4 regions of the Nocardiopsis rhodophaea genome follow, and region 1 is predicted to be linked to each of the others. Evidence: riboswitches for the same ligand, from Rfam matches in the RefSeq annotation. Region 1 holds a riboswitch; each other region holds the start of a gene.

What was found. Region 1 has a riboswitch for cobalamin ahead of ABD259_RS09195 (energy-coupling factor ABC transporter permease). Riboswitches for the same ligand answer to the same signal wherever they lie in the genome.
Positions count from the first base shown of each region.
Region 2: it holds a riboswitch for cobalamin, as region 1 does, so the genes downstream of both, ABD259_RS19425 (putative cobaltochelatase) here and ABD259_RS09195 (energy-coupling factor ABC transporter permease) in region 1, are expected to answer to the same signal.
Region 3: it holds a riboswitch for cobalamin, as region 1 does, so the genes downstream of both, ABD259_RS00340 (ABC transporter substrate-binding protein) here and ABD259_RS09195 (energy-coupling factor ABC transporter permease) in region 1, are expected to answer to the same signal.
Region 4: it holds a riboswitch for cobalamin, as region 1 does, so the genes downstream of both, metE (5-methyltetrahydropteroyltriglutamate--homocysteine S-methyltransferase) here and ABD259_RS09195 (energy-coupling factor ABC transporter permease) in region 1, are expected to answer to the same signal.

Region 1 covers NZ_BAAAPC010000006.1:271,182-278,710, forward strand. Annotated here, with positions in the region: gene ABD259_RS09180 (sirohydrochlorin chelatase) at 1-284, opposite strand, end outside; gene ABD259_RS09185 (precorrin-8X methylmutase) at 391-978, opposite strand; gene ABD259_RS09190 (DUF362 domain-containing protein) at 1,076-1,297, opposite strand; cobalamin riboswitch at 1,540-1,758, shown strand; gene ABD259_RS09195 (energy-coupling factor ABC transporter permease) at 1,792-2,508, shown strand; gene ABD259_RS09200 (energy-coupling factor ABC transporter substrate-binding protein) at 2,512-2,979, shown strand; gene cbiQ (cobalt ECF transporter T component CbiQ) at 2,992-3,762, shown strand; gene ABD259_RS09210 (energy-coupling factor ABC transporter ATP-binding protein) at 3,759-4,634, shown strand; gene cobJ (precorrin-3B C(17)-methyltransferase) at 4,690-6,435, opposite strand; gene cbiE (precorrin-6y C5,15-methyltransferase (decarboxylating) subunit CbiE) at 6,432-7,529, opposite strand, start outside.
Region 2 covers NZ_BAAAPC010000018.1:76,711-84,239, forward strand. Annotated here, with positions in the region: gene ABD259_RS19415 (GNAT family N-acetyltransferase) at 1-362, shown strand, start outside; gene cobO (cob(I)yrinic acid a,c-diamide adenosyltransferase) at 387-989, opposite strand; gene ABD259_RS19425 (putative cobaltochelatase) at 1,038-3,083, opposite strand; cobalamin riboswitch at 3,140-3,269, opposite strand; gene ABD259_RS19430 (LLM class F420-dependent oxidoreductase) at 3,450-4,469, shown strand; gene ABD259_RS19435 (zinc ribbon domain-containing protein) at 4,531-4,728, opposite strand; gene ABD259_RS19440 (hypothetical protein) at 4,658-4,921, opposite strand; partial or broken gene ABD259_RS19445 (amino acid permease) at 5,087-5,350, shown strand; gene ABD259_RS19450 (DUF6504 family protein) at 5,375-5,644, opposite strand; gene ABD259_RS19455 (serine/threonine-protein kinase) at 5,919-7,529, shown strand, end outside.
Region 3 covers NZ_BAAAPC010000001.1:65,006-72,534, forward strand. Annotated here, with positions in the region: gene ABD259_RS25775 (Scr1 family TA system antitoxin-like transcriptional regulator) at 1-287, shown strand, start outside; gene ABD259_RS00325 (hypothetical protein) at 772-1,179, opposite strand; tRNA gene ABD259_RS00330 (tRNA-Lys) at 1,520-1,592, shown strand; gene ABD259_RS00335 (hypothetical protein) at 1,692-2,108, shown strand; cobalamin riboswitch at 2,115-2,316, shown strand; gene ABD259_RS00340 (ABC transporter substrate-binding protein) at 2,504-3,673, shown strand; gene ABD259_RS00345 (FecCD family ABC transporter permease) at 3,654-4,748, shown strand; gene ABD259_RS00350 (ABC transporter ATP-binding protein) at 4,741-5,496, shown strand; gene ABD259_RS00355 (TIM barrel protein) at 5,493-7,391, shown strand.
Region 4 covers NZ_BAAAPC010000006.1:22,171-29,699, reverse strand. Annotated here, with positions in the region: gene ABD259_RS08145 (DUF6461 domain-containing protein) at 1-447, opposite strand, end outside; gene ABD259_RS08140 (polysaccharide deacetylase family protein) at 801-2,345, opposite strand; cobalamin riboswitch at 2,720-2,943, shown strand; gene metE (5-methyltetrahydropteroyltriglutamate--homocysteine S-methyltransferase) at 3,121-5,403, shown strand; gene ABD259_RS08130 (DUF3558 domain-containing protein) at 5,570-6,640, opposite strand; gene ABD259_RS08125 (hypothetical protein) at 7,216-7,368, shown strand; gene ABD259_RS08120 (coiled-coil domain-containing protein) at 7,430-7,529, opposite strand, start outside.

The DNA of each region.
Region 1 (7,529 bases):
AAGCCGTCGTGCCGTTCCTTCTCGCGGATCAGCGCGCCCGGGATGTCGCCCTTGGCGTGCCCGGCCGCGACCAGCATAATCGGCACGCTCACCACCCGGCGGTGGCCGCGGCCGTACAGCTCGCCGACCGCGTCGGTCAGCGGCGGCGGTGAGAGCTCGATGAAGCCCCCCGCGACTTCGCGGTCCCCGAGGCGGCGGTCGAGCCGCTCGACGAACGCCATGAAGTCGGCGACGCCCTTCTCGTCCCGGGTGCCATGTCCGACCAGCAACAGCGGGGGTTTCATCGTGGACCTCTCACGTTCTTCTCAAGGTGGCCCCGGCCCGCGGCGGCCGGGGAGGTTCATACGGTGCGGGCGGTACGGAACCGGCCGGAAGGCCGGGGGCGCGGGATCAGGGGGTGGGCCCGTAGAGCAGGGCGTTCAGCGCGGCGGCGGCCACGGCCGAGCCCCCTTTCTCCGAGACGTTGCTGACCTGGGGCAGTCCGGACTCGCGAAGGGCCGCTTTGGATTCGGCGGCGCCGACGAACCCGACGGGGAGCCCGATAACCAGGAGCGGATCAACGTCGCGGGCGATGATCTCTTCGAGGGCGGTGGGCGCGCATCCCACCACCCAGACCGCGCCGGGGCCGACGTCGGAGAAGGCGGTGCGGACCGCGGCGGCGGAGCGGGTGATGCCGGTCGCCCGGGCCAGGCGCGCGGCGCTCTCCGCGCCGATATGGCAGACGCTGGGGCGCGCGGTGATACCGGAGGCGACCATGGCGACATCGGCCACGATGGGCGCGCCGTCGGCCAGGCCGGCCGCGGCGGCGTCCACCGCGGTGTCGTCGATGACCAGGTCGGTGGCGTAGTCGAGGTCGGCGCTGGCGTGGATGACCCGTTCGGCGACGGCGCGGCTCAGCGGTGGCAGGTGCCCCAGGTCGACGCGTGACCGCAGGATGCGGAAGGACTCCACCTCGATCGGATGGACCTGACGGTTCAACTGCGTTCCCTTTCTCCGCTCCGCTGTTCGCCGCTGTCGGGGGTCGTGGTGCCGGCGCGCGAGCCGATCACCGGTTCGGCGCCGTCCCGGCGTCGGATCACGCGCCGGTATCGCACGGTCCGTCGCCGATCTCGATGATCGCGTCGGCCGGGCAGACCTCCACGCACTCCAGGCAGCCCGTGCACCGCTCCGGGAGCACGTCGAGCCGGCCCCCGCGCGGGCGGAAGGCGTGCTCCGGGCAGGTCAGCAGGCATGCGCCGCACGCCGTGCACGCAGAGGTCACGGCCACGGGCGCCACCGCACGACCGAGTTCAGGCATGGCTCCCCCACGGTGTCGGACCCGGTACCGCCGCTTCCAGCGGGGCCGCGCCCGGTCACCCTACACGGCCGTCGACCCTCGCCCGCGGGGGTGGTGGTGCCGGGCGCGGCCCGTCCTCCGGCCTCGTCCCGCCCGCCCCCATCCGGCTCTGGCGCGGCTGAAGCGGCCCCGAACCCGGGTTTCGGCCAGGCCAGCGAGGACTATTGCAAAATCCTGGCTGTTGCGGACTGTTCGTCCAGGGCATACCTTCGTTGAGCCGTGGTGATCGGGAAGTCCGGTGCGAAACCGGCGCGGCCCTCGCCACTGTGAACGGGAAGCCCGGTGCCCCGTCGCCCGCAGCCAGCGGGGTGGACGGCTGGCGGCCACTGGGGGGAACGTCCGGTCGCGGACGCGCCCCCTGGGAAGGTCGGCAGCGGGCGTCGACCCGCAGCCAGGAGACCGGCCACGGCACGCGACGACCGTCCACGAGGTGTTGGAGAGTTGGTCCCCCACACATGCATATCGCCGAAGGATTCCTCCCGCCCGTCCACGCCGTGGCCTGGACCGCTGCCTCAGCGCCGTTCGTCATTCACGGCGTGCGCTCGCTGACCACGACGATCCGCGACAATCCCGAGTCCAAGCTGCTCCTCGGCGCCGCCGGCGCGTTCTGCTTCGTACTGTCCGCCCTGAAGATCCCGTCAGTCACGGGCAGCAGCTCCCACCCGGCCGGGACCGGCCTCGGAGCGGTGCTCTTCCGACCACCGATCATGGCCGCCCTTGGCACCATCACCCTGCTGTTCCAGGCGTTACTCCTCGCTCACGGCGGCCTCACCACACTCGGTGCCAACGTCTTCTCGCTCGCGATCGCCGGACCGTGGGTCGCCTACGGCGTCTACCGGCTCGTACGCCTGGTGACCAGGGCGCTCCCGGAGAACACCTCGCTGGGCCTGGCGGTGTTCTTCGCGGCCAGCCTCGCCAGCCTCGGCACCTACTCGGTGACCAGCCTGCAGCTCGCTCTCGCCTTTCCCGACGCGCAGAGCGGCGTCCTGGGTGCGTTCGTCAAGTTCGGCGCCATTTTTTCGGTCACCCAGATTCCGCTCGCGATCATCGAGGGTCTGGTGACCGTCATCATCGTGCGGCTGCTGATCGGCGCGAGCCGCAGTGAGCTCCTCCGGCTCGGCGTGCTCCGTTCCGCGGCCTCCGCCACCCCGGCCGAGCGAAAGGCGGTGTGAGTGATGACGCCCACCAATCCCACCCAGCCGACCGACCCGCACAGCGAACCCCGCCGGGAGGGCGGGCGGCCACCCCGAGCGTGGGCCACCTGGGCCATGGTGGCCGCCATCGCGGCGATCGCCGTACTGCCGATAGCGATCGGCGCGGGCGACGGCCTCGACGAACCCTTCGCCGGTGCCGACGGGCAGGGGCAGCAGGCCGTCGAGGACATCGATCCGGGCTACGAGCCGTGGTTCACGCCGATCATCGAGGTGCCCTCCACCGAGACCGAGTCAGGGCTCTTCGCGCTGCAGGCCGCCATCGGCTCGGGCATCGTCTGCTACTACTTCGGTGTCGTGCGCACCCGTGCCCGAATGCGCGCTGAGGCAGAGGGGGGACAGCCCGCCGCCGATACGGGCGACGCGGACGCGACGGGCGGATCCGCGGCGAGCGGAGGCGACCGGGACGGCTCCCTCCCGGGCCACGGCTGAGCGCCGGCGCCGATGCTGGCCATCGATGCCGCCGCCTACAAGAGCCCGTGGCGCGATGTGCACCCGGCCGTTAAGGGCACCCTCTTCGGCGGCCTGCTGCTCTGCGCCCTCGTCCTCCCGACCTGGCCGGGTGCCGCGATCACGGCGGCGACCGCCCTCGTCGTGGCCTTCGGCCCGGCGGGGGTGGAGCCGCGCGCTTTCGTCCGCGCAGCGTGGGCGCCGCTGCTGTTCATCCTCACCGGATCGGTGACACTGCTGTTCAGCGTCGGCGTCTCCGGTGACGCGGCCACCGGTCCCGCGTGGGGGCCGGTGGCGTGGGACCCCGACGGCCTGGAGCGGGCCGCGAACATCGTCGGCCGCGCGTCGACGGCGCTGATCTGCCAGCTGCTGTTCGCGTTAACCACCCCGCTCGCCGACCTGCTGCCCCGCCTCACCCGCATCGGGTTGCCGACCGCGGTGGTGGAGATGATCGCGCTGATCTACCGGATGCTGTTCGTGACACTCGACACCGCCCGCCGCATCGGCACCGGGCAGGCCGGGCGACTGGGCTACGCGAGCCGACGCGCCTGGATCCGGTCGGTCGGCTCCCTGGGCGCCGCCCTGTTCATCCGCTCCTACGACCGGGCCCAGCGCATGCAGCGGGGCCTGGAATGCCGGGGGTACACCGGCGAACTGACCGTCCTCGTCGACCCGCTGCCGCTGCGCCCGCGGGCGCTGCTCGCGGCCGCTACTGTCCCGATCCTCGTCGCCACGGCGACCATCGGCCTCGGAGTCTGGCTGTGACCCCTCTCGACCTCTCGTCCGACGGTGCGCCCACCACCGCACCCACCGTGCTGGCCGGCCGCGGCCTGACCTTCGCCTACGACGACGCCGAACCCGTCTTCACCGACCTCACGGTGGGGGTGGGGAGGGGCGAAGTGCTGGCCGTGCTCGGTCCGAACGGCGGCGGCAAGACCACCCTGCTGCGGCTGCTCGCCGGGAGCCTGCGCCCGCGGTCCGGGGAGATCGTGCTGGACGGAACGGAGGTGCCGCAGAACCGGCGCGGCATCGGCGGCCTGCGCCGCCGTGTCCAGCTCGTCTTCCAGGACCCCGACGACCAGTTGTTCTCGGCGAGCGTGCGGCAGGACGTGTCGTTCGGGCCGCTCAACCAGGGGCTGGCCGCCGACGACGTGCGCGAGCGCGTCGAGTGGGCGCTCGATGCCCTGGACATCACCGGACTCGCCGCCCAGCCCACCCACCTGCTCTCCTACGGCCAGCGCAAGCGCGTGGTGCTGGCCGGAGCCGTGGCGATGCGCCCCTCCGTCCTCATCCTGGACGAGCCGACCGCCGGGCTCGATCCGAGCGGGGTGGAGTCGCTGCTCGCCACGCTGGAAGGGCTGCGCGCCTCCGGAACGACGCTGGTGGTCTCCACCCACGAGGTGGACCTGGCCTACCGGTGGGCGGACCGCGCCCTGGTCATCGACCACGGCCTGCTCGGGTCCGGGCCGGTCCACGAGGTGCTGGGCGACGCCGCTCTACTGGCCGCGGCCCGGCTGCGACCGGCCTGGGGGCCCGCCGTGGGCCGGGCGCTGCGCACGAGCGGGCTGCTCCCTGAGGGTGTCGCCGATCCCCGCACTCCGGAGGAGGTCGCCGCGGTGCTCGACGGCCACCGCTGATCTCGGGGATGCCGGGGTCGGGGCCGCTGGTGAGAAGCCCGGTATCCCCGCGAGGTCAGCCCTTCCATGTGTAGCCGCGGGGGGTGACGAAGCGCCCGGCGACGGCCCGGCTCGCCGAGCTACCGACGAGCACCACCGTGAACATGTCCACGGCGTCTACTCCCCCGGCCAGCATCTCCTCAAGCGTGGTCATGGTGACGCACTCCCCCTCGCGGGAGGCGTTGTGCACGTGGCCGACGGGGGTGGCCGCGGGCCGGTGCTCCGCCAGGATCTCCAGCGCGCGGGGCAGCTGCCAGTCGCGCTTGCGGCTGCGCGGGTTGTAGAAGCAGACGGTGAAGTCGCCCTCGGCCGCCGCGCGCACCCGGCGCTCGATCGCCTCCCACGGGGTGTGCAGGTCCGACAGCGAGATATAGGCGTGGTCGTGGCCGAGCGGGGCGCCGAGCAGGTTGGACGCGGCGACGGCCGCGGTGATACCGGGGACCCCCACCACCTCGATGTCGGGCCCGGCGAAGTCCAGGGCGGGGCTGGCCATGGCGTAGACCCCCGCGTCGCCGGACCCGATGAGCGCCACGGCCGCGCCGGTCCGTGCCTCCTCGACAGCGGTGCGGGCGCGCTCCTCTTCCTGGCCCAGACCGCTGACCAGGATTCGGGTTCCGGGCCGCAGCAGGTCGCGCACCTGGTCGACATACTGGTCGAGGCCCACCACGACGGACGCGCGCCGCAGTTCGGCAACGGCCCGGGGGGCGGTCAGGTCGCGGGCGCCCGGCCCCAGGCCGACGACGGCCAGGCGTCCCCGCGGACGCACCCGGGCAACGGCCGCGGTGGCGTTGGCGGTCTTGCGCTTGGAGGCGACCAGCTCGGCACCGCGCCCGGCGCTCGCCGCACCGCGCAGCGCGGCGGCCTCGGCGACGCTGGGGGTGCCGACCTCGGCGCGCACCACCTCGCTGGGGTTAGGCACCTCCACGTCGGCGAGCTCGGCCGCGGCGTAGGTCACCACGTCCCAGCCGCGCCGGGCGGCGGCCCGCAGGATGCCCTCCTCGTCCGCCTTCAGGTCGACGGTGGCCACCGCCCGCACGGACTCCGGGGCCAGCAGGGCATCGGCGAGCACCCCGTCGATGAGGTCGCCCACCTCGTCGGCGCTCACCCCGCGTGCTGAGCCGACGCCCACGACCAGCGAGCGGGGCCGGTAGACGGCGGTGGGAGGTTGCTCGCCAACCGGGCCGTCGTCACACTGGTCGCTCACCCGGATCACGGCGGCGGCCTCGCCCATCGGTATCCGCGCGCAGACGCCGTCCGGGAGCGGCGGGAGTGGCCATCCCTCGGCGCCCTCCAGCCGGACCGGATCGCCGGAGAGGACCGCGGCGCCGACGGCGGCGAGCGGCCCGCGGTCGACGAGCGTGAACCCCAGATCCTCACCGTAGGAGTCGAGCGGCGTGGTGCGCGTACTGTCGCTGGCCGTGGTGATGACGGGGCGGCAGCCGAGGACGCCCGCGACGCGCTCGGCGAGCTCGTTGGCGCCGTGGTGGCCGCCGAGGAGCGCGACGGCGTGGTCCCAGGACTCGTCGACGCAGACAACGGGCGGGTCGGCGGTCTTGTCGCCGAGCAGAGGGGCGAGGACCCGGACGGTGGCGCCGACCGCCAGGAAGCTCAGCACCGCCCCGCACTCGGTGAACGCGGTGCGCAGCGCCTCGGCGGGGCGCTCGGCGGTGATGGTGCGCACCGTCCCCGGCCATGCCGTGGCCAGCCGCTCGGCGGCGGCCCGCCCGCGTGCCGTGACGGCGATGACGCCGATGTCGCTCATGTCGTGCCTTCCCGTTCCCGCTGTTGTTCCGGGTGATCGGCGGTGCCCTCGGCCCGCGCCGGCCTCCCGGCCGTGCCGTCTGCCGCCCGTCCGCTCTCCCCTTCACCCGCGTGTGGCCGGAGTCCCCACAGCAGCGTCACCGGGTTGACGGCGGCGAACCGCAGTGACCCGTTGGGCAAGGGCGCCAGCCGGGACGCCTGGATCTGGGTGCCCGACACCCCGTACCCGGACGCCGCGATGAGGTCGTGCACCGGGCGGACGCGGTCGACGGAGGCGAGGGCGGCCACTACCCGCTCCGGCTGGTGATGGCGGAGGGCCTCGGCGATCACCGTGTCGTCTCCGCCGCCGAAGAAGATGGCGTCGGGGGCCGGGCGGTCCGCGCGGTCGCGCAGGGACGCGGGGGCGTGCCCTTCGCTGACCTCGACACGGACGCCGTGCGCGCGGGCGTTGCGGCGGATGCGGGCGCAGTCGCCGGTGTTCTTCTCGAAGGCGACCGCGTACGCGCCGAAGCGGGCGCACTCGATGGCCACCGAACCGCTTCCGGCGCCGACATCCCACACCACCGTTCCGGGGCGCGGGGCGAGGTGGGCGAGAGCGAAGGCGCGCACCTCCGCCTTGGTGATCATCGATTCCCGGTGGGAGAACTCCCCCTCGGGCAGCGCCCAGCCGTCCGGGGCGCCGTGGTGCCCAGGCATCCAGGTCATGCTCGGCGCCACCGCGTGCCGTGGGTCGACGGCGAGCAGGACGTTGGGATGCGCCCAGGTACGCCCGGCGCCGACGTCATGCTCAACGCGGGCCACCTCCTCGTCGTCCGCGCCGAGTCGCTGGGCGACATACACCTCGCGCCCGGCCCTCAGCAGCTCGGGGATGAAGGTGCCGGGTTCCGCCGAGCCGGGAGCGGTGAGGATGGCGGCCTTGGGGTGGGCGAGGGCGGCGGCCAGCGCGCGGTGGGCCGAGCGCCCCGACGCGGCGCGCCCGTGGGCGGAGAGGATGACGGCGTCGTCCCATGGCAGGCCGATGCGGGCGAAGGCGGTGGCGACCGAGGAGACGGCCGGGACCACCCGGGGCCGGGCGCCTCGGGCGCGCAGTGCGCG
Region 2 (7,529 bases), on a different contig from region 1:
ACAGCGGCCGCTTCTACGGCTCCATCGGCTTCACGCGGACCATATGGCCGGCCCAGACGACCGAGATCGGCTACTGGTTGGCCCCCTGGGCACGCGGCCGGGGCCTGGCGGCCGAGGCGACGGTCGCCGCCTGCCGCTGGGCCATCGGCCAGGGCTTCCAGCGCATCGTGCTGAAGGCCGCGACCGGCAACGCCGGCTCGCGCCGCGTCGCCGAGAAGGCCGGGTTCGTCTTCGAGGGCATCGAGCGCAACGCGATGCGGCTGCACGAGGGCCGCTCCGATCTGGCGCTCTACAGCCTGATCCCGTCCGACCTGGATGGGCAGGCCGAAGGGGACGCGGCCGACGGCGCCCTGTCCCACTGACCGCGGTCCCCGCTCCGCGGGGTGTCACCACTCGATGCCGCGCTGGCCCTTCTGGCCGACGTCCATCGGGTGCTTGACCTTCGTCATCTCGGTGACGAGGTCGGCCGCGTCCAGCAACCGCGGGTCGGCGCCGCGGCCGGTGATGATGACGTGCTGGTTCCCGGGCCTGTTCCGCAGGGTCTCCACGACGTCGTCGACGTCCACCCATCCCCACTTCATCGGGTAGGTGAACTCGTCGAGCACGTAGAGCCGGTAGGTCTCGGCGGTCAGGTCGCGCTTGATCTGGTTCCAGCCCTCGGCCGCGTCGGCGGCGTGGTCCTGCTCGGTGCCGGGGCGCTGGATCCAGGACCAGCCCTCGCCCATCTTGTTCCAGGTGACCCTGCCGCCCTCGGACGTGTCGCCCAGGACGCGCAACGCCTTCTCCTCGCCGATCCGCCACTTCGCGGACTTCACGAACTGGAACACCCCGATGTCCCAGCCCTGCGCCCACCCGCGGGTAGCCAGGCCGAAGGCGGCAGTGGACTTGCCCTTTCCCGCGCCGGTGTGCACGATCAGCAGCGGCCGGTTGCGCCGCTGCCGGGTGGTGAGTCCGTCGTCGGGGACGTAGGAGGGTTTGCCCTGCGGCATCTGTTGGGTCCTTGTCTGTCGCGGTGATCGTCTGTCGGTGGCGCGGCGCTACGCCGCCCGGTGCCGGGTGTGCCGGACCAGTCCGCTCAGCGCGTCGGCCCCCAGTTCCTCCAGCCGGACCGCGGTCCCGCCCATGGCGGCGGCCAGCCGCCCGGCCAGCCCCAGGCGCACCGCGCCCGACTCGCAGTCGACGACGACGCTCTGCACGCCCTGGGACCCGATCCACGCCCCGGCGCGCAGGGCGTCGTCGAGGCCGCCCTGCGTGGCGCGGCCGTCGGTGACGACGACCAGCAGGGGGCGGCGCCGCGGGTCGCGCAGGCGCTCGACGCGCAGCACGTAGGCCGAGCGCAGCAGCCCCGCCGCCAGGGGCGTGCGCCCGCCGGTCCGCAGCTCGCGCAGGCGGCGCGCGCCCGCCTCGACCGACGAGGTGGGCGGCAGGTCGAGTTCGGCGCCCCGGCCGCGGAAGGTGACCAGCCCGACCTTGTCGCGCCGCTGGTAGGCGTCGAGCAGGAGGCTGAGCACCGCTCCCTTGACGGCCCGCATGCGCTGCCGGGCGGCCATCGAGCCGCTGGCGTCCACACAGAACAGCACGAGGTTGCCTTCGCGCCCCTCGCGGACGGCCTCCCGCAGGTCCGAGCTTTGCAGCCGGAGCCCGGGACCGGTGCGGCCCCGGGCCCGCTGGTGGGGGGCCGCCGCGCGCAGCGTCTCGGTCAGGTGCAGCGTCCCGACGCGTTCCCGCGGAGGGCGGGCCCCCGATGTCCTGCCATACGGTGTTTCGGCGCGGGAGCGGCGGCCGGGGGTCCCCTGTCCGATCCCGGAGACGCTCAGCAGCCGGGGCCGGTAGGGCTCCCCCGCCTCACTCGTGGTGTCGCCCGTCTGCTGCCCCGGCCCCGCACCGGAGGTCTCCTGCTGTTCTTCCTGCTGGTGGCCGGTGTCAGACGACGGCGGGGGCGACGTCGTGGCGTCGTCGGGGGCCGCGGACTCCGGGCTCTCCTGCGGGCTGCTGTCCGACCCGGCGCTGTCGTCGGGACCCCCCGGCTCCTCCGGGGCGTCCTCAGGGCCTTTTGGGTCGTCATCACCCGCCTGGTCCAGCGCCTCCTGCAGCCGGTCCTCGTCGAGGTCGGGGGCGTCGAAGGGGTCGCGGCGGCGCCGGTGCGGCAGGGCGAGCCGGGCGGCGTCGCGCACGTCGTCGGAGGTCACCTCGGTGTGGTCCCGCCAGGCGGCGAGCGCCATGGCCGCGCGGGCCGTGACGATGTCCGCGCGCAGGCCGTCCACCTCGAAGGCCGCGCACACGGCCGTCACCTGACGCAGGGCGGCGTCGGTGAGGACGACCCCGGGCAGCCGTTTGCGGGCCGCGCGGATGTGGTCGGCGAGTTCGGCGTCCTCCCGCGCGTAGCCGGCGGCGAAGGCCTCGGGGGCGGTCTCGAAGGCGAGGCGGCGGCGGACCACCTCGGCGCGTTCGGTCGGCTCCCGCGTGGCCGCGACCTCGACCGTGAGGCCGAACCGGTCCAGCAGCTGCGGGCGCAGCTCGCCCTCCTCCGGGTTCATCGTGCCGACCAGCAGGAACCGGGCGGCGTGCGCGACCGAGACGCCTTCGCGCTCGACGTGCGACCTGCCCATTGCCGCCGCGTCCAGCAGAAGGTCCACGAGGTGGTCGTGGAGCAGGTTGACCTCGTCGACGTAGAGCACGCCGCGGTGGGCCGCGGCGAGCAGTCCCGGCTCGAAGGCCTTGACGCCCTCCGTGAGCGCCCGTTCGATGTCGAGCGAGCCCACCAGGCGGTCCTCGCTCGCGCCGACCGGCAGCTCCACGAGGCGGGCGGAGCGCTCGGCGGGGACGGCGTCCTCCGGGTGCGGTCCGTCGGGGCAGCGGGGGTCGGGGTCAGCGGGATCGCAGGCGAAGCGGCAGCCGTCGACGACGTCGAGGTCGGGCAGGAGCGTCGCGAGGGCGCGCACGACGGTCGATTTCGCGGTGCCCTTCTCGCCTCGGACCAGGACACCGCCGACCGCCGGGGACACGGCGTTGATCAGCAGCGCCAGTTTCAGGTCGTCCATGCCGACGACCGCGCTGAAGGGGTAGCGAGCGGAAGCGCTCACGCGGGTCAGTCCTTCCTCGGGAGTCCACGCCCATAGGGGTCGGTCCTGGTGCCGAGCAGTGTCCTGGCTCCCAGATCGCCGCGTCCCCGCCGCCTTCCCACCGGTCGTGTCCGGCAGTGGCGTTGGTCGCGGGTCCGCTCCCTGGTCACAGTGGCGGGACCGCCCCGGATTCACACCGGGTTCCTGCGTGCGGCGGCAAACCCGCGCGGGGGCGCACCGCCGACGTCGGCACCGCCCACCAGAATGGCACACGCGGGTTGAGTGCCGTCCCGGAGCCGGGCTTCCGGGCGCCCCTATCCAGAAACTGAAACCGGTTCTACCATGCGCCCCAGACGCCGAATTCCTCCAGCGACCGACGGAGCACGCGTGACCACAGACCTGAAACTGGGAATCGCGGTGGGGTACTGGGGCGCCGCCTCCGATGACGCCACCGCGACGGTGCGGGCCGCCGAAGCCCTCGGATATGACTCGGTGTGGACCGCCGAAGCCTACGGATCCGACGCGTTCACCCCGCTGACCTGGTACGGCGCCCGGACCGAACGGATCGGGCTGGGGACCGGGATCGTGCAGCTCTCCGCGCGCACCCCGGTCGCCACCGCCATGCACGCGCTGACCCTTGACCACCTCTCCGGCGGACGCCTGCGGCTCGGGATCGGGGTGTCCGGCCCGCAGGTGGTCGAGGGCTGGTACGGGCAGCCGTTCCCCCGCCCGCTGGAGCGGACCCGGGAATACCTGGACATCATGCGCCAGGTCTGGCACCGCGAGGCGCCGGTCACCTCCGACGGGCCGCACTACCCGCTGCCCTACCCCGGCGGCACCAGGCTGGGCAAGCCCCTCAAACCCATCACCCACCCCCTGCGCCCGGACATCCCCGTCTACCTGGGCGCCGAGGGACCGAAGAACGTCGCCCTGGCCGCCGAGATCGCCGATGGCTGGACGCCCCTCTTCTACCACCCGGAGATCAGCCCCCGCGTGTACGCCGACGCGCTCGCCGACGCGCCGGACGGCTTCGACATCGCCTGCACGGTCACCGTGCTCCCGCATGAGGACACCGCCGAAGCGCTGCGCACCGCCAAGATGCCCCTCGCCTTCTACATCGGCGGCATGGGCGCCCAGGAGGAGAACTTCCATCTCAACGTGTTCGTGCGGATGGGGTTCGCCGAAGCCGCGTACAAGGTGCAGGAGCTGTTCTTGGCCGGGCGCCGCGAGGAGGCCATCGACGCCGTCCCCGACGAGCTGGCCGACGGCCTCTCCCTGGTCGGCCCGCTGCCGCGCATCGCCGAGCGCCTCCAGGCGTGGCGCGACAGCCCCGTCACCACCCTCCTCGTCGCCGGGGTGCGCGACGAACCCGGCCTGCGTGCCCTGCGCGACATGGTGCTCGGTTGACTGCTCCCCCGCCTGAAGGCGGGGGATTCCCGCCTTCATAGCCTAGGTGGGGATCCATGGCTCAGGCAGCCAGGTCAGGCAGCGCCTGACCTGGTCTCACACCCTCAACACCATCCGGGTTCCAACCTGCCCGGATCAGCATGACCCGCGCGGAGTTCTTGTCCCTCGGGGACACCACACCGCACGCGCTACACGCGTAGGTTCGCTCGGAAAGCAGAAGTGCGTGCTTGGCTCTCGCTCCGCACCATGCGCAATCCATCGTGGTGTGCGCGGGATGAAGTGGTGTGCGCGGGATGCACCAGGCGCACATCGCGCCCGTGCTTGCGGCCCATCTCCACCAGGGCCTTCTTGGTCGCGCTGATCGCGGCGTCCGCCGCTTTGCGCGCCATGGTCGACGTGGCCAGGAACCTGGGCCGGAAATCCTCTACCGCCACCCGGTCGTGGTCGCGCACTACGGCCTTGGCCCACGTGCGGCCGGTGTCGGTGCGCTGCCGCGCGACCTTCTTTTGCAGTCTGGCCGATTGCCGTTGGGCTTTTCGGTATCCCCTGGTCTGGGATTTCCCCCGGGGTTGGCGGCGCCGCGCCATCATCCGCTGATACCGGGCAAGCTTCGCCGCCGCGCCCCAGCCGGTCGCGCCATCGGGGCGGCGGCGCTCGTCCTCAGCGCCGGGCTGGCCGTGCTCTACCTGCCCGGTATGCCGGCGGCGCTGGTCTGGCCGTACGAGTGGGCGATCGTCGGGGCGTGGTGGCTGGCGGGCGCGGTCTTCCTGTGGCGGCTCCCCCGCGTCAGTCCCGGCGCCGATGCCGAGGAGCGGCTCATCGCCGCTGTGGCGCGCGACCGGCGCCACCAGGGTTCCGCGGGTTCGGACACCGGCGGCTGAGCGGGCTCTTGGCGTCGGCGCGGGTCAATCCCAGACCCGCGCCAGCAGCCACTGGCCGCTGTCGGAGTCGTGCCGGAGCTCATAGACGCCCGGACCGCGACCGGATCCCGCCTCCACGCGCCAGAACGTGCGCCGGGGCAGCCGATCGCGCGCCCCGGCCGCCCAGTCGGTACGCAGGGTGACCCAGTGGTCGATGATCCGCCGCACCGTGTAGATCCGCCGTTCCCAGGTGAAGCGCTGCGGCCGCCCCTCCCGCTCGACCACCGTGATGGGCACACCGTAGACACGTGCCACCGGGCCACTCCCCTCATCGCGTGCGCGCCCGCACCGGCGGCGCGCGAATGCCGTCGGCCCGCGGGGAAGAGCAGGCACTCATTCGAACTGGTGTTCTAATCCTATCGAGGTCGGCTACTGACCGGAACCGCGGAGGGCGCGATGCGTGTCTAAAATCTGCGACACCCCCGTCACAGCGGAGGTCGCCCCGGCGACCGCACTCGCGCGACGCCCGCATCGCGTCGGTACGCTATGAGTCGCGAACCCCCGTGAGCCATAAAGGAAAACCACAACTGTGACGTCGAACGAGCACGAGCGCGCCAAACCCCTCCGCACCGGCGACCCCCACGAGCTCGGGGACTACCGCATCGTGGGACGACTCGGCCGCGGCGGCATGGGCACCGTCTACCTCGCCAAAGACGCCTCTGAGCGACTCGTCGCGGTCAAGCTCATCCACCCCGACCTCACCGACGACGAGGACTTCCGCCGCCGCTTCGCCCGCGAGGTGCAGTCGGCACGCCGGGTCGCGCGCTTCTCGACCGCCGGCGTCATCGACGCGGAGCTGGAGAGCGACCCGCTCTACATCGTCTCGGAGTACGTTCCCGGACCTAACCTCTCCGAGGCGGTCACCACCGAGGGCCCCATGCATGGCGGGACCCTGGAGAGCCTGGCCATGGGGGTGGCGGCCGCGCTGACCGCGATCCACGGCGCCGGGGTGATCCACCGCGACCTCAAACCCGCCAACGTCCTGCTGTCGACGGTGGGGCCGAAGGTGATCGACTTCGGCATCGCCCGCGCCATGGACGACGACGGCTCGGTGACCCGGTCCAGCCAGCTCATGGGGACCCCCGCCTACCTCGCTCCCGAACTCGTCACGGGCGGGGAGATCACCGCGGCCTCCGACATCTTCTCCTGGGGCTGCCTGATCGCCTTCGCCGGAACCGGCAGAGCCCCCTTCGACGCGCAGAGCGTCCCGGCGGTGCTCCACCTCATCAGCTCGGCACCCCCGAACCTGGAGGGGCTGGACCCGAGCCTGGAGGAGGTGGTCCGCCAGGCGCTGGAGAAGGATCCGGCGCACCGGCCCACCGCCCAGCAGCTGCTCAACCACCTGGTCGGGCAGGAGAACCCCACCGAGTCCGTTGTCGACCGGACCGTGGTGCGCTCGTGGACGCCGCCGTCCACCCCGCGCCCGGACGGCGCGGCGGCGGGTGCCGCGGGGATCGCCGGAGCCACCGCTGGTGCGGCCGCCGCCAACGGCCAACTCGACGCCGAAACCACCGCCCACGCGCCCGCCCCGGCCGAGGCGCCGCCCGAGGGGGCGTCGGGCCCGACAGCGGCGATGCACCCGACCAACGACCAAGCCGTCCGCGCCATGCCGACCGAGGCCGGGCAGCAGCCCCCGGCCCATCCCTCCGGGCCCTACGCCTCGGCCCACGGACAGGTCGCGTCCGGTCCGCAGCAGCCGCCCTACGGCCCGCCACCCTCCGAGGCGCCCGTCCCCGGCCCGCCGCCCGGACCGGGATTCGGCGCACAGCAGCCCTATGGTCCGCCGTCGGGTCCGCAGGCGCCGTCCTACGGCACGCCGCCGCAGCCGGGCGCTCAGCCGGTGGGCGCCCAACCTCCCGGGTACCCCTCCCCCGGCATGCAGTCGCCGCCCTACGGGCAGCAGTCGTACGCCCCGATGGGGCCGGGCGGTCCCGGCGGCCCGAGCGGGCCGGGGCAGCCGCCGACCGGCGCGAACCCCTCGGCCTCGCCCGCTCCCGCGCCCGGCGGGAGCCGGAAGAAGAAAATGATGACGATCGGCGGGGGCGTCGGCGCCGCGGTCCTGCTAATGACCAGCGGCATCGTCGGCTCCTACCTGCTCAGCGGCCCGGAGTTCCCGACCGGGACGAACATCTACACCGAC
Region 3 (7,529 bases), on a different contig from region 1:
GTGTGATTCGCAACCTGGAGGACGACCCTGAGATCCTGCTGCCCCAGGTAGACCGCCTGCTAGCACTCATGGATGCAGGGAGAATCCGTCTCCAGGTCATCCCTGTTACAGTCCGCTTCCGTGATCATCCTGGTTTGGATGGTCCCTTTATCATCCTGTCGCTACCAGATGGCAGGGGCCGCCTATATCGAGGGATCTGGCTCAGGCTCCTTAATCACAAATGCGAAATCCGTGGAGAACCTGTCTCTCAAATTCGGAATCCTGCAAAGCGTGGCATTCACCCCTGAGTAGACGGCAGAGTTTTTGAAGAAAGTTCGAGTACAAGTCGATGGGCGCCCGTGATCCTTTTTCGTGCGCCCAGCAGAACAGTAGCCATCACCGTGACGTAGCGGAGTTCTTGCCGTTCGGAAGCTCGTCGTCGCTTGCCGGTGGAAGGCCCGTCCGGGTAGCTGCCAGGAGACCTATCGGCAGGCTGGCGGCGTCGGAGGGAAACGTCCAGCGTCGAAGACCCTGTAAAGGGAGGAACGACGAGACGATCCGCAGCATCACGCTTCGGTGTCCACATGCGTCTCACGGTGCCCATCGTTCCTGCCACCAATCCCCGAGCCAGTGGCGCTCCGCGCCCTCGGGCCCGAGCCGCCGTCGCCCCGCCGCCTCAGTCGCCCGCCAGGCCCCGTCTCTCAGCCCCGTTCAGTAGGAGTATGCGGGATCAGGGCAGCGGCCTTCTCCGCAGCGGCCCGAGCGGCGTCGAGCAGGACACTGGTGTAGGTATCAGCGGTGAGCTTGATCGTGGAGTGCCTCAGCAGCTCCTGTACCAGCCTCATGTCCACGTCCCCCGGCCAGGTGCAGGGCGGCCGCACCGTGGCGCAGGCCACGGAAGTTCACCGGAGGAAGATCAGCGGCGTCTGTGATCTCGAGGAACGCGCCGCTGATTTGGGCATGGTGATACCGTTCGCCGCTGTCCCGGGTGAACACGTACCCGGTTTCCTTCCAGGCGGGTCCGGCCGCCAGCCGCCGGGCGTTCTGCTGGCTGCGGCGGGCACGCAGCACCGCCACCGCGTCTTCGGTCAGTGCGATGGTGCGGTCACTGGAGTCGATCTTCGTGGGCTTCGCTTCCGTGGCCCACCCCATCTGGATGAACTGATGGGCGATGTTCGCCGTGGCGGCCTTGAGGTCCACATGGTCAGCACATCGCGCTTCTGTCTACACGTTCGTCCCAGTGGCCGTCGGCCCAGGTCTTGTCCACGGTCAACGTTGTCCTAACTGGTGATCACCTACGGCATCCTGGCGCAGCTTGAGTGGCTGTTGGGTCCGCTGGTTGATACCGCGCCGGGCCTAGCGTCGGTGTGCTCCCGGTGTGCTCGGCAGTTCTGGAACGGGGCCGGACGGGGCGGGAGTTGATGGCATCCGACCGGCTGCACGCCTCCGCACACGCCCCTGGGTTCCGCATCCGGGTGGAAAACCCGTTAGTCTTAGCACGCATGGTGTGGCACCGTACCCACGACGGAAGCACGCATCGGGGCCCTTAGCTCAATTGGCAGAGCAGCGGACTTTTAATCCGCGGGTTCAGGGTTCGATCCCCTGGGGGCCCACAGCTTCAGCCCCAGGTCGCTAGCCCCCCGTCAACGGCCTGGGGTTTCTTCGTGTATGCGGCCCCGTCACGGCCCCGGTCCGGGGCACGCGTCTCAGCCGTGTCCGTGCGGGCCGAAGCGCTCACGGACCGCAACCGCCGACGCGGGACGGCCGCGACCGACGAGCGGGCGCCCGGCACCCGCGGCGAGGACGGCGACGAAGGCCGCAAAGTCCGGTCTCAGCGTACGGCGAAGAACGTGGCCGAACGGACGCCAGGACCGGTGCAGCCAGCTGGCGCCGTCAACGGCCGAGCCGCCCTCGTTCGCGCGGACCGCAACTGGAAGGCCCAGACCAACTCGGAATTCGCCGGCACCGCCCGCGTGGTGGGGGTGGCAGTGCACTACGACGATGAGCGGCAGGGGGCGACGCCGGTCCCGCCAGCGCGCCAGGCGGCCAACAGATCGGCGCTCGTGACCCGCGGGTTCGGCGTCCACACGGAGCGTCGTCCGCCAATCCCTCCGCGGCAGGGGAAGTGAGGTCTGATCTTCCAGTTCGGGAGGGGTTTGGTTAGCCTTGATCCGTCGGCCGACCGCGACGGGATCCAGGAAGCCGGTGTGAATCCGGCACGGTCCCGCCACTGTGACCGGGGAGGGAACCCCACGTGCGACCACGGCTGATGGGCCGGAAGGTCGGGGGGAGCGATGATCCGGGAGTCAGGAGACTGGCCTGTCGCGGACACGATCCACGGGGCGCGGACCCCAGGAGGCGTGCATGGGAGCTGTCGTGCTTGCGGCAGGCCCGTTCGGGTGTGGCGTGTGGTGCTCATGGTCCAATCGACCGCCTTCTGGTCGATCGGTCGTGCTGAGGGCGCTCCGCTGTCCCGGGTGCAGGTTCTTCTGTGGCCTGCGTCCAGGACACGAGAGGAACCCGGATGCTCCATCGCGCCGCTCCGCCGAGCATCGTCCCCCACGGGCGAACCCGTGTTGCCGACCCCCCAACCCCGGACGTCCCGCGCCGCACACTGCTGGGCGGGGCGCTCGCCGCTGCCGCGCTGCCGCTGCTCGCCACCGGGTGTGGTCGGGCCGGGCCCGAAGGCAAAGAGGGAAGCCGCACGGTCACCGACCTCGCGGGAGATAAGGTCACGCTCTCCGGGCCAGTGCGCCGGGTGGTGACGATTCCGCTGCCCGCCGCCTCCATGGTGGTGGCGGTGAACGGCGGGCCGGAGGTGCTGGTCGGCATGAACGCCGCCTCGCGCACCGCCATCGAGGACAGCTACCTCGGCGAGGTCTACCCCGAGCTGCTCGACGTCTCCACCGACGTGGCGGGAGCCGAGTTCGCGCCGAACGTTGAGAGTGTTTTGGCCCTGGAGCCGGATGCGGTGATCCAGTGGGGCGACCGCGGCGCCGACCTCGTCGATCCGCTGCGCGACACCGGCCTCCCCGTCGCCCAGCTCACCTACGGCACACAGGAGGACCTGGAAGGCGCCATCACCCTCTACGGCGAGCTGCTCGACAAGCAGGACCGGGCCGAGACGATGGTCGGTCGGATGCACGAGCGGTTGGAACGCTTGCGGGCCGAGCTTCCCGCATCCGACGACGACCGGCCGTCCGTCCTGTATCTGCGGGGAGCCGAGGACAGCTTGGAGGTCGGCGCCGGAGCCTCCTACAACCACTTCGTCATCGACCTCGCCGGAGGCCGCAACCCCGCCGCCGGTCTCGACAACGAGCGGGCCACGATCGACGTCGAACAGCTCCTGGAGTGGGACCCGGACATCATCCTCATCGGCAACTTCGGCCCGGCCACGCCGAAGACCATGTACGACGACCCCAAACTGGCGGGCCTGAGCGCCGTGCGCGACCGCCGCGTCTACAAGGTGCCCCTGGGCGGCTACCGGTGGGACCCACCCAGCCAGGAATCCCCCCTCATGTGGCGGTGGGTTGCCGGTCTGGTGCACGAGACCGGGGCACCAGGCCTGCGTAAGGACGTCGTCGAGACCTACGGGTTCCTCTACGGCGGCGAGCCCTCCGACGCCCAGCTGGACACCATCCTCAACGTCGTGCCCAACTCGGCCTCCCGCGGTTATGACGCGTTCGGCAGCTGAGGCGGTGGTCGACGCCGCAGACCAGGCCGACGCGCTCCACGACGCCGAAACGGCGGCCGCTCCCCGACATCGCGGGACGGTGCTGGGACTGGTGGCCGTCGTCCTGGTCGTCGGCGTCCTGGCCCTCGGCTTCGGCCGCTACTCCGTCAGCGCCGATCACGTCCTCCAGATCCTCCTCGGCCAGTTCCTCCCGATCGACCGCACCTGGTCGGACACCGAGGCCGCCGCCGTGCTCAACGTGCGTCTGCCCCGGGTCCTGCTGAGCATGCTCGTCGGCGCGGGCCTCGCCGTGTGCGGCGCGGTCCTCCAGGCCGTCTTCGGCAACCCGATCGTCAGCCCGCAGATCCTCGGCGTCTCCTCGGGCGCGTCGTTCGGCGGCGCTCTCGCGATCGTGCTCGGGCTGGGCTCGGCCGCGCTCGTCCTGGGCGCGTTCACGTTCGGGCTGGCCGCGCTCGTCGCCGTCTTCGTGGTCAGCAGGGCCCGGGGGCCGGCCCCGCCCCTGACGATCGTGCTCTCCGGCATCGTGGTCGGGGCGTTCTTCTCCGCCCTGGTGTCGCTGCTCACTTACCTCGCCGACCCCTACACCGACCTGCCGTCCATCGTGTTCTGGCTGCTCGGCAGCCTCGCAACCGCCAGCTACGCCAAGGTCGCCGTGGTGGGTGTCCCGGCCGTTGCGGGCGGGGCGCTGTTCCTGGCGCTGCGCTGGCGCATCAACGTGCTCTCCCTGGGAGACGAGGACGCCACGATCCTCGGCCTGCGGCCGGGACGGCTGCGCTGGCTGCTGCTCGCGGCCGTGGCGGCCGTCGTGGCCGGAGCGGTCGCGGTCAGCGGGGTCATCGGCTGGGTGGGACTGGTCGTTCCGCACCTCGCCCGGCTGCTGGTGGGGTCCGACCATCGGGCCGTCATCCCTGTGTCCGTCCTGCTCGGCGCGGCCTACCTCACCGTTATCGACACCGTGACGCGCAACCTCGGTGTCGCCGAGATCCCGCTCGGCGTGCTGACCGCGCTCATCGGCGCCCCCGTTTTCCTGGTTCTCCTGCACAGCAGCCGCCGAAGGATGTGGGCCCATGCTTGACCTCGACGGATTGGGGTTCGCCTACGAACTGCCCCATTGGCTGTTCCGCGACGTCTCGCGCCGCGTCACCGAGGGCGAGGTGCTAACCGTGCTTGGTCCGAACGGCCGCGGCAAGACCACACTGCTCCGCTGTCTCGTCGGGCTCGCACACCCCACCGAGGGGACGGTGCGGGCCGGCGGCGACATCGGCTTCGTCCCCCAACAGCACCACTCCACCTTCGCCTACCGGGCGCTGGACATGGTGCTCATGGGCCGCACCCGACACCTCGCACCGCTCGCGTCCCCCGGCCGACGCGACCGACGCCTTGCGCTGGCCGCGATGGAGCGTGTCGGCATCGGGCATTTGGCCGATCGCGACTACCCCACGCTCAGCGGTGGCGAGCGCCAGCTCGTACTGCTCGCCCGCGCCATCGTGGGCGAAGGCCGGGTTCTAGTGCTGGATGAGCCCGCATCCGCGCTCGACCTGCGCAACCAGGGCCGCGTGCTGCACCTGCTGCGCGGCCTGGCCGATGAGGGGCGGGCGGTCGTCATGACCACCCACCACCCGGACCACGCCCTGGAGGTCGCCGATACCGCGATGCTCATGTTCGGCGGCAGTGACGTGCGGGTCGGCTCCGCCTCCCGGCTGCTGACCGAGGACACCGTCGGCGACCTCTACGGCGTCCGCGCCCACAGCCTCGTCCTTGACGCAGGAGACGTCTCCCGTCGCGTGCTCGTCACCCGGTTCGACCAGGAGGTCCACCCGTGACCGCTCCCGCCCCCGCGCCCACGCTCGCCTGCACCATCCGGCCGTGGGCGCAATTCCCGCTCGACCGCGCGCTGCGCGGCATCCGGACCGCCGGGTACACCGCGGTCGCCCTCCCGGTACACGGCGTCCCCGCCGTGATCACCCCCGACACCCCGCCCGAGCGTGCCGCGCGCGTGGGATCCGAGATCGCCGAGCACGGACTCGATCTCATCCTGCTCAGCCACGCCGCCGACCTGGACCGCGGCGATGCGGTGGCCCTCCGCTCGCTGCGCCGTCAGATCGACCACTGCACCCGGCTGGGGGTGCGGCTCCTGGTCGACATGGGGTGCCCCGAGCCCGCGAACAACGCGCGCTACGTGCGGCTGATGGTGGCCGCCGCCCCGTACGCCGCCGCTCACGGCGTCACGATCGCGGTCAAGCCGCACGGCGGGCTGACCCGCACCGCCGCCGACACCCTCGCGCTCATCGAGCGCGTCGGGCACCCGGCCTTCAAAGCGTGCTGGGACCCGGGCAACGTCCTGCACTACGGGGGTGGATCCCCCACGGAGGGCCTGGCCGAACTCGCCCCGCATGTCGTCGCCGTCGGGGCCCGCGACCATCCGGTGCGCCGCGGCAACCGAAACGGATCCGCCAATGGCGGGATGCCGCCGGCGATCACGCCGGGCGACGGCAGGGTCGACTTCGTCGCGCTCTACCGAACCCTGCACGAGCACGGCCACTTCACCGGTCCGAGCGCGGTGGAGAGCGTGACCAAGCTCGGCACCGTCGAGCAGCTCGACTCCGAGGCGGAGCGGGCCCGCGCCAACCTGATCGATGCCCTCGCGGGACGGGGACCCACCCGCTTCCGCCCGCAGAGCGCGACCGCCTCGCGGGTGCGCCGCTCCTGCTCGCTGGTGGCGCGTGCGGCCGCGGAGGATCCGATCGGCACCGCGCGGTACTTCGACCGCTTCCTCATGCTCGAACTGCCGCCACCCTGGCCGGAGGGAATGGGCACACCGGTGTGGGAGACGCCCCGCGTACCCGCGCCCCTGCGAACCGCACTGCGAGCGGCCACGCGCGGGACCGAGGAACGCGGGCTGACCATGAAGACTTTCGCCGCGGCGCCCGACCCGCGGTACTCAACGCCAGGGTCGATGCGGGTACTCCGCTTCGACCGGGAGCCGGGCCCCGCCGCGGGACTATCCCGGATGGAGCACCACGTTCCCGTGGAACGTGCCGCAGAGTTCATCGAGGCGCTCTTCTCCGACGACGCGGCCGCCCTCGCCCCCTTCTCCCCCTACCGAGCGACGGGTGACCACCGCGACCTGGTCGTATGCACCCACGCGTCCGTTGATGGCTGCTGCGGCACCTACGGCTACCCCCTCTACCGGGCATTGCGCGACGCGCACGGCAGCACCGGAGACCTACGGGTCTGGCGGGTCAGCAGCTTCGGCGGGCACCGGTTCGCCCCCACCCTCGTCGACTTCCCCGAAGGCCGCGTCTGGGGCAACCTCACTCCGGAGCGCATGGGACAGCTGGTGCACCGCACGGGCGACCCCACCGACCTGCTGGACCTCTACCGCGGCTGGGGCTGCCTGAAGCACCCCTGGGAACAGGCCGTCGAGCGGGAGTTGCTGCGGACCCTTGGCTGGGAGTGGATCGGCCAGCGGTTGGAGCTGGAGTCCGCGCTCGGGTCGACTGGCCGTGACTCGCACGACCCCGGGGTCGTGCGAGTCACGGCACACGATCCCGGTTCCGGGTCCGCCCAGCGCTTCGACGCGGCGGTCGAGCACATCGGACCGCAACCTGTGCTGATGGGATGCGACGGCACCCCGGGCGAAGTCCAGCGCTACGCCGTCGCGCTCACGGCCCGACCCCTGGGAACAGCCGGGCCGCTGCCGTCGAGGGAGCGGTGACGTCGACTTCCACTGTCCGGGACGCTGGCCGCCGCAGGCCAATCACGGGTACGGACGCGCACTCGCTGGTGCTGCGACCGCAAACGATCGACGGGCTCGCGCTGGGGGCTCGTGCCGGTCAGCCACACCGCCGCCCGT
Region 4 (7,529 bases), 250 kb from region 1:
CATCTGGTCCTCTAGCGCGTCGGGGCGGGTGCCGCGGCGAACGCTGGGGTTGGCGGCGTCAAAGAAGGTCTGCAGCACGCCGTCGACGACCCAGCGGAATTCGAAGCGCTGGTCCATGAGGACACGCACCGACACCAGCTCGGTCTCGGCCGACAGCTGGCGGTAACACTCCGGGCGGGTGACGCGGCAGCCGGTGGGCTCCACGACGACGGTCCACCCGTGGACGGAGAGCGCGTGCACCGTGAGTGGCGGAACGCCCTCGGCGCTCAGCCCTGCCTCGACGGCCTCGGCGATCGGTAGGCAGCGCAGGCGCCGCTCGGCCACGCCGAGGCGTCCCAGCGCCTCGGCCTTGGTCAGTCCCCGGACATAGGAGAGGCAGTACGCCTCGGCCAAATCCGGCTGCGTCTCTCGCAGCCAGGCGTAGTCACCTGGACACGCGACGGCCATCGGCCTTTCCCTTCGTTCTCATGGGCCTTTGTGTGCGGGGGTTCCGCCCGGAAAGGGAAGTGCGCCCACTAGACCTCTTCCCTCGAAAAGATCGGTTAAGCGGGCCACTTCAGGACACCGGTATGGGATTGGGGGTAGGCGATGCTGGGTATTGACCCACGCCTCAATCGCGAGCCTCGCCCATCGCCGTCACAGTGCGACAGTGCCGCTACGACATCGTCGTGGCAGCGTCCACGGCGTCCCACATTACGCCTGGGTAGGGGGTGCCTGGTACGGGGGACACCCTTTTCTTGTATGACGCGGCGCGCACCGCTTTCTCGCGGGGCGCGCCGGTCCCTCCAAGAGCGCCGCGGTCAGTCCTTGGAGTCGGACGCGTCCGAGGCGGGCGACGCGTTGCCCTTGCCGTCCTTGTCGCCCTTGCCGTCCTTGTCTTCCTTGGAGTCCGCGCCGTCCTTCTTCTTCTCCGGGTGGCCGTTGAAGTAGGACTTGCCCGGCTCGGTGTCACCGAGTAGCTGGGACACCGTGACCATCGTGTACCCCTTCTCGTCCAGCTGCTTGAGGATGGAGGGGACGGCGTCGATGGTCGTGCCGTGGATGTCGTGCATCAGGATGATCGCCCCGGGCTGGGCGCCCTGCACCGCGCGCTTGGCCACGATGGAGGAGTTGCGGTCCTTCCAGTCGTTGGTGTCGACGCTCCAGATGATCTCCGCGAGCCCCTCCTCCTTGGAGATCTTGGAGACCGCGTCGTTGGTGGCGCCGTACGGCGGGCGCATGAGTTCGAGGCTGTACCCGGTCTCGCGCCGGACCAGGTCGTTGACCGTGTCGAGCTCTGCGCGGACCCGGACCTCGGCCTGCCGGGTCAGGTCGGGGTGGTGCACGGTGTGGTTGGCCAGCTCGTGCCCCTCGGCGTATTCGCGGCGCACCGTGGCGGCGTGCTCCCGCACAGGCTCGCCGGTGAGGAAGAAGGTGGCCTTGGCGTCGTACTCGGCGAGGGTGTCGAGGAGCTCCGGCGTGCGGTCGCCCGGGCCGTCGTCGAAGGTCAGGGCGATGCACTTGGACGCCGGGTCCGAGCAGTCGACGCTGTCGTCGCGCACCGGCATCATCCCGGGGACCTCGGCGCTGGCGCCGTCCTTCGGGGGCGTCGCCGGCTTCTCGATCCGGTAGTCCGGGGTGACGACGACGGCGGCGGCCTGGGCCTTCTTGCCGAAGTCGGAGAGGAGCGGGTCGACGTCCTCCTTCGGGATGACGGCGGAGATCCGGCCCGACTTCACCGGGGCCACCTGGCCCTCGTCGAACTCCACGACGAGGTCGCCGTCGGGGTTGAAGCCCATCGAGTCGTAGGAGCGGAGGATCGGGTAGAGCTGCGAGGTGTCCGCGGCGTCCTCGTCCTTGAGCGCCTTCTTCACCAGACCGTCGAGGGTTTCCAGCTCCTTCTGCCCGGCCAGCAGCTCGGTGGAGTAGGCGGTGGTCCCCTGCGTCGTGTCGTACCAGTAGGTCGCGTAGGAGGTGCGCTCGCCCTCGTCGTCCTTCTCGTCCTGGGTGAGCCGGACCGCCACGACGTCGTCGCCCGCGACGCTCAGGTTCCAGCCGATCTTGATGTCCTCGGCCTTGGCGTTGGCGCCGAGGAAGTCGTCGCGCTCCTGGTCGGTGATCTCGCCCAGCCGCTTCGTCAGGGGGTCGGCGTTGGGGATCTTCGGGTACGCCAGCTCCGCCGTGGTGCCGGACTCCTCGGTCTCCTTCGTCTCCTCGGTCACGTCTGGGACGTTGTCGAGGTCAACGACGGTGAGCTCGTCGGTCTTGCCGGTCGCCTTGGCCCGCTCGGGCTTCTCCGACTTGTGCTCGGCGTCCGGGGAGGAACAGGCGGCGAGCGACAGGGCGGCAACGAGCGCGATCGCGATCGGGGCAGAGGCTCGCGGAAGGCGGGGGGTGCGCCGACCTGCCGGGGTCGATGCGGGCGAGTTGGGTGTGGTGAACGGCACGTGGGATTCGCCGGGCGCTGTCTGCAAGGGAACGAACGTCTTTCGCAATTGGTGGGGAGTTTTTTAGACCCGTAATCTCGGTTGCTCAAGGGTCCGGATCGCCGTTGCCAGGGGGTGTTCAGCAGGTGTAACCGGGCCCACCGGACGAGCTTAGAACGGTCAGGGGCCTGCCCGCTGACGTAGTGGGCAATAAGAGCGTCAACACCCGCTGTCCGAAACGCAAAAGCGCAGGAACGGGGACGTTTCGGGCACATGAGGGCATGCCGCATCTCACGTCTCGCAAGCGGGTCCCTATACTGGCAGCCGCGGTCGGTACACGCACGGCAGCCGCCGCGCGTGTCGAAAGAGGGAACCCGGTGCGACTCCGGGACTGCCCCGCAGCGGTGAGTGGGAACGAGAGCCGTCAACAGCACTGGGCACGATCCGCCTGGGAAGCGACGGCCGGTAGGCCCGCGTGTCGGCAACTCCGGCACGCACGCCCACGAGTCCGAATACCTGCCCTCCGCCCGTGGACGCCCACGCGTCCGCGGTTGGTCCACGTGCCCCGAGGGAGGGCCGCGGGCGACGGGCGCTTCGTCGCGCACGCGCTCATGGGTTGCTCCCCAACGGCACGGCCGGACCGTCAACGGCTGTTCGACGAGGGAGAGAAGAAGCCAATGAGAACCCGAACCTCGCTTCGAGGCGGTGGTGTCCGATGACGACGACCGTGCACGGATACCCCCGCATCGGCCCCAACCGCGAACTCAAGCGGGCGAGCGAGGCCTACTGGGCGGGCCGCATCCCCGCCTCCGAACTGGACGCCGTCGCCGCCCGACTGCGCCGCGGCGTCTGGGAGACCCTGCGCGACGCGGGGGTGGCGGAGATCCCGTCCAACACGTTCTCCTACTACGACCACATGCTCGACACCGCGGTCCTGTTCGACCTGGTGCCGGAGCGCTTCCGCACCCCGGCCTTCGCCGGGGAGGACCGCGAGTCCGAGCTGCGTCGCTACTTCGCGATGGCCCGGGGCGCCGACGACATCGCGCCCCTGGAGATGACCAAGTGGTTCGACACGAACTACCACTACCTGGTCCCCGAACTGTCCCCCGACCAGCGGCCGCGCCTGGCCGCCTCAACCAAGCCCTTCTCGGAGTTCACCCAGGCCAAGGGGCTGGGCATGATGACGCGGCCGGTCCTCGTCGGCCCGCTCACCTTCCTGATGCTGGCCAAGCCCGCCGCGGACGCCCCCCAGGGCTGGCGTCCACTGGACCTCCTCGACGACCTCCTCGGACGCTACGCCGAGCTGCTGGAGCTTCTGGCCGCCGCCGGCGCGGGACAGGTGCAGCTGGACGAGCCGATCCTGGCGACCGACGACGGGCGCGCCGAACTCGTCGCGCTGGAGCGCGCCTACGGTCGGCTCGGTGAGCTCACCAACCGCCCCGAGATCCTCGTCTCCACCTATTTCGGGTCAATCGGCACCGAAGCGCTGGAAGTCCTCAAGCGCACCCCCGTGGAGCGGATCGGCCTGGACCTGGTGGCCGGGCCGGAGTCGGTCGACGAGATCGCCGCCGTCTCGGGCCTGGGCGACACCACCCTGGTCGCGGGCGTCGTCGACGGCCGCAACGTGTGGCGGGCGGACCTGGCCAAGGCGCTGTCCACCCTGGGCTCGCTACTGGGCCTGGCCCGCGACATCGTCGTCAGCACCTCCTGCTCCCTGCTGCACGTGCCCATCGACCTGGACGCCGAGACCGAGCTCGACCCGGTGATCCGCGAGCGGCTGGCCTTCGCCCGGCAGAAGCTCGACGAGGTCGTGCTGCTGGGCCGGGCGCTGTCGGCCGGGGACGAGGGCATCACGGCGGAGCTGGAGCGGGCGCGCGCCACCGCCCCCGACGGTGCGGCGTTCGTCAACTCCCGCGTGCGCGCGCGGCTGGACGCGCTGGGCGACGATGTGGCCCGCAACGGGCACGAACAGCGCGGTGCGGCCCGGACCGACGACCCGCCGCTGCAGACCACCACCATCGGTTCGTTCCCGCAGACCGCCGACGTGCGCAAGGCGCGCGCCGACCACCGCGCCGGGCGGATCGACGACGCGGAGTACACGCGGCGGATGCGCGCCGAGATCGACCGCGTCATCGCCCTGCAGGAGGACATCGGCCTGGACGTCCTCGTGCACGGCGAGCCCGAGCGCAACGACATGGTGCAGTACTTCGCCGAGCGCCTGGACGGCTTCGTCACCACCCAGAAGGGGTGGGTGCAGTCCTACGGGTCGCGGTGCGTGCGACCGCCGATCCTGTACGGCGATGTCTCGCGGCCCGAGCCGATGACCGTGGAGTGGATCACCTACGCCCAGTCGCGCACCTCCAAGCCCGTCAAGGGCATGCTCACCGGCCCGGTCACCATGCTGGCCTGGTCGTTCGTGCGTGACGACCAGCCGCTGGGCGACACCGCCCGCCAGGTGGCGCTCGCGCTGCGCGACGAGGTCTTCGACCTGGAGCGGGCGGGGATCCGGCACATCCAGGTCGACGAGGCCGCCCTGCGGGAGCTGCTGCCGCTGCGCGCGGAGCGGCACGCCGACTACCTCGCCTGGGCCATCGGCTCGTTCCGGCTGGCAACCTCCGGCGTGGCCGACACCACCCGGATCCACACGCACATGTGCTACTCGGAGTTCGGCCGGATCGTCGGCGCCATCGAACAGCTGGACGCCGACGTCACCAGCGTCGAGGCGGCCCGCTCCCACATGGAGCTGGTCGACGACCTGGCCGTCGCAGGGTACAAGCGGGGCATCGGCCCGGGTGTCTACGACATCCACTCGCCCCGCGTGCCCACGGTCGACGAGATCGAGGCGGCGCTGCGCGACGCCCTGCGGGCGGTCGATCCGGAGCGCCTGTGGGTCAACCCCGACTGCGGGCTGAAGACCCGCGGCTACGCGGAGGTCGAACCGGCCCTGCGCAACATGGTCGAGGCGGCCCGCCGCGTGCGTGCCGACCTGGCCGACTGATCCGGCCGGTCGTCTCGGCCGCCTGAGCCACCGTCCGGTGTCCGCGGCACCGGGCGGCGCGTGGACCGGGCCGGAGCGCGGCGAAACGGGGGTGTGCGGGCCTGAAAAGCCCGCACACCCCCGCTGTCGTCTCCGTTGCGTCCGCGCGCTTTGCGCGCTCGGCCCTTTAGGAGCCGATGGGGGTCAGTGACGCCTTGCCCAGGTCGAGCATCATGTCCTCCACGTCGGAGAACTCCAGCGGGGCCGGAACGCTCTCGTCGGCGTTGAGACCAGGCGACATCGAGAGCTTCACCTCGGTGGTGATGTTCCCCTCGCGGACCAGCAGCGTGGCCACCGAATAGTTGGACCGCGTGATCTTCTCCGTGGAGAAGATCAGCTTGGCCTCCTCACCGAGCTTGACGTCCTCTTCCTCGTGGACCTCGCGCTCCATGTAGTCGTTGCTCTCATCGGTGGCGTATTTGACGGCCGACGCGAAGTCGTCCTTGGCGCCCTCGACGGAGTCGGACCCGGCGAAGGGGGTCCGGTACTCCAGGGAGAACGTGCCCCAGCTGTCGCCTTCGCCCTCGACGCGCCAGCGGCACGCGGAGCGGTTGTCGCTGAGGTTCTTGCTGCTGTCGGAGATCGCGTACTCGCTCAGCTTGTCCTCGGTGTAGGTCTGGCACGCGTCCTCGGGCAGCTTGTAGGGCGGCTCACCTTTGGCCTTGGGCTCCGGCTCGTCGTCCGCCTCCTCCTTGGGCTGGTCGTCCGACCGCGCCTGGCCGTCGGGCTGCGGGGCCGCGGACGGACTGCTGTCGCTGGGCTTCAATATCACGATGACCACCGCGATCACCAGGAGCAGGATGACCGCGCCACCGCCGATGACGATCCACATCCCGGCGCTGCTCCGCTTTGGCGGTGGAGGCGGCGGGTAGCCGCCGGGGCCGCCGGGCATGCCTGGACCGCCGTAGGGCGGCTGGGGACCCTGGGGGCCGGCGTACATCGGCTGTTCCGGCGGCTGCTGGAACTGCGGCCCCCCGTGCTGCGGGCCGCCGTAGCCGTAGCCGGGCTGTCCTCCGGTGTTCTGGCCGCCGTAGGGAGCCTGGTGGGGGCCGCTCGGGTACTGCTGACCGGGGTGGGGGCCACCGTGCTCGGGCCCGGGCTGGCCGTAGGCGCCGCCGTAGGGCGGCTGTCCTCCGGAGCCGCCTTCGCCATCCTGGGGGAATTGCGGAGGCTGTGGGTAGGGTCCGTTGTCGCTCATGACTCCCCTCGCGCCAACTGCGTGTGTGAACTGTTTGTCCGACGCGCGTCGGCGCGTTGTCGGTTCCATCTGGAATGGCCTGATACGGGTGGATCCGCTCGCTGTGATCCGCGCGAGATGCGCACACCACGGTGTTGGGATGTGACCATCCGTGACCGCGGTTCGACCCCGGGCGGAAGCGATCGCTCCGCTGCGTACCCCGCGCACCCGGCGAGGTGCCGGATGTGCGTCAGGGGGCAGGACTCGGCATTTTAACTTCCGCGATCGGCCATGGTTCCGGTGTCGCGGGAAACGTCGTGGATCGTCACCGTTTTGTGGCGGGAATTGGGGGTGAAAAACGGCGCATGTCGTTTTCGCGCGCTGCCGCACGGACCAAAGGTTCGGACCCTGAGGTTCAGGTTGGCGGTCACACCGAGAAAACGGGACGAATCCGGCGGGATCGTTGCCGGATCGAGATCATATGCCGGGTGAGGTCGGCCGTCCGCCGCCTGCGCCCCCTCGCCGGGGGATACGGTGGGGGTTCGCGGTATCCCTCGATGTCCGCCGACGGCGGACCAGTGATGTGAAGGGCAACAGTGTCTTCGTCGTCCTCCCCGCAACGTCCCGACCACCGTCCCCGGCACGGCTTCCTCGCCTGGGCCGTGTTCATCCTCGCCGTCGGATCGATGCTGGCCCTCATCGGCGGCTGTATGACGGTCCTGTACGCCCCACTCTTCACCGGGGGCTGAGGCCGACGGCCGCACGCCCTCGCGGGCGGGTCTCGGCCGCGCCCGCGAGGCGAGGGTCGGGTCACATCATCGAAATGTGCACGTGGTCGAAGTGGTTCTCGGTGATGCTGCCCCGGTCGGCCATGTCCCGCCAGCCCTCCCCGCTGCGGCGCACGTCCCAG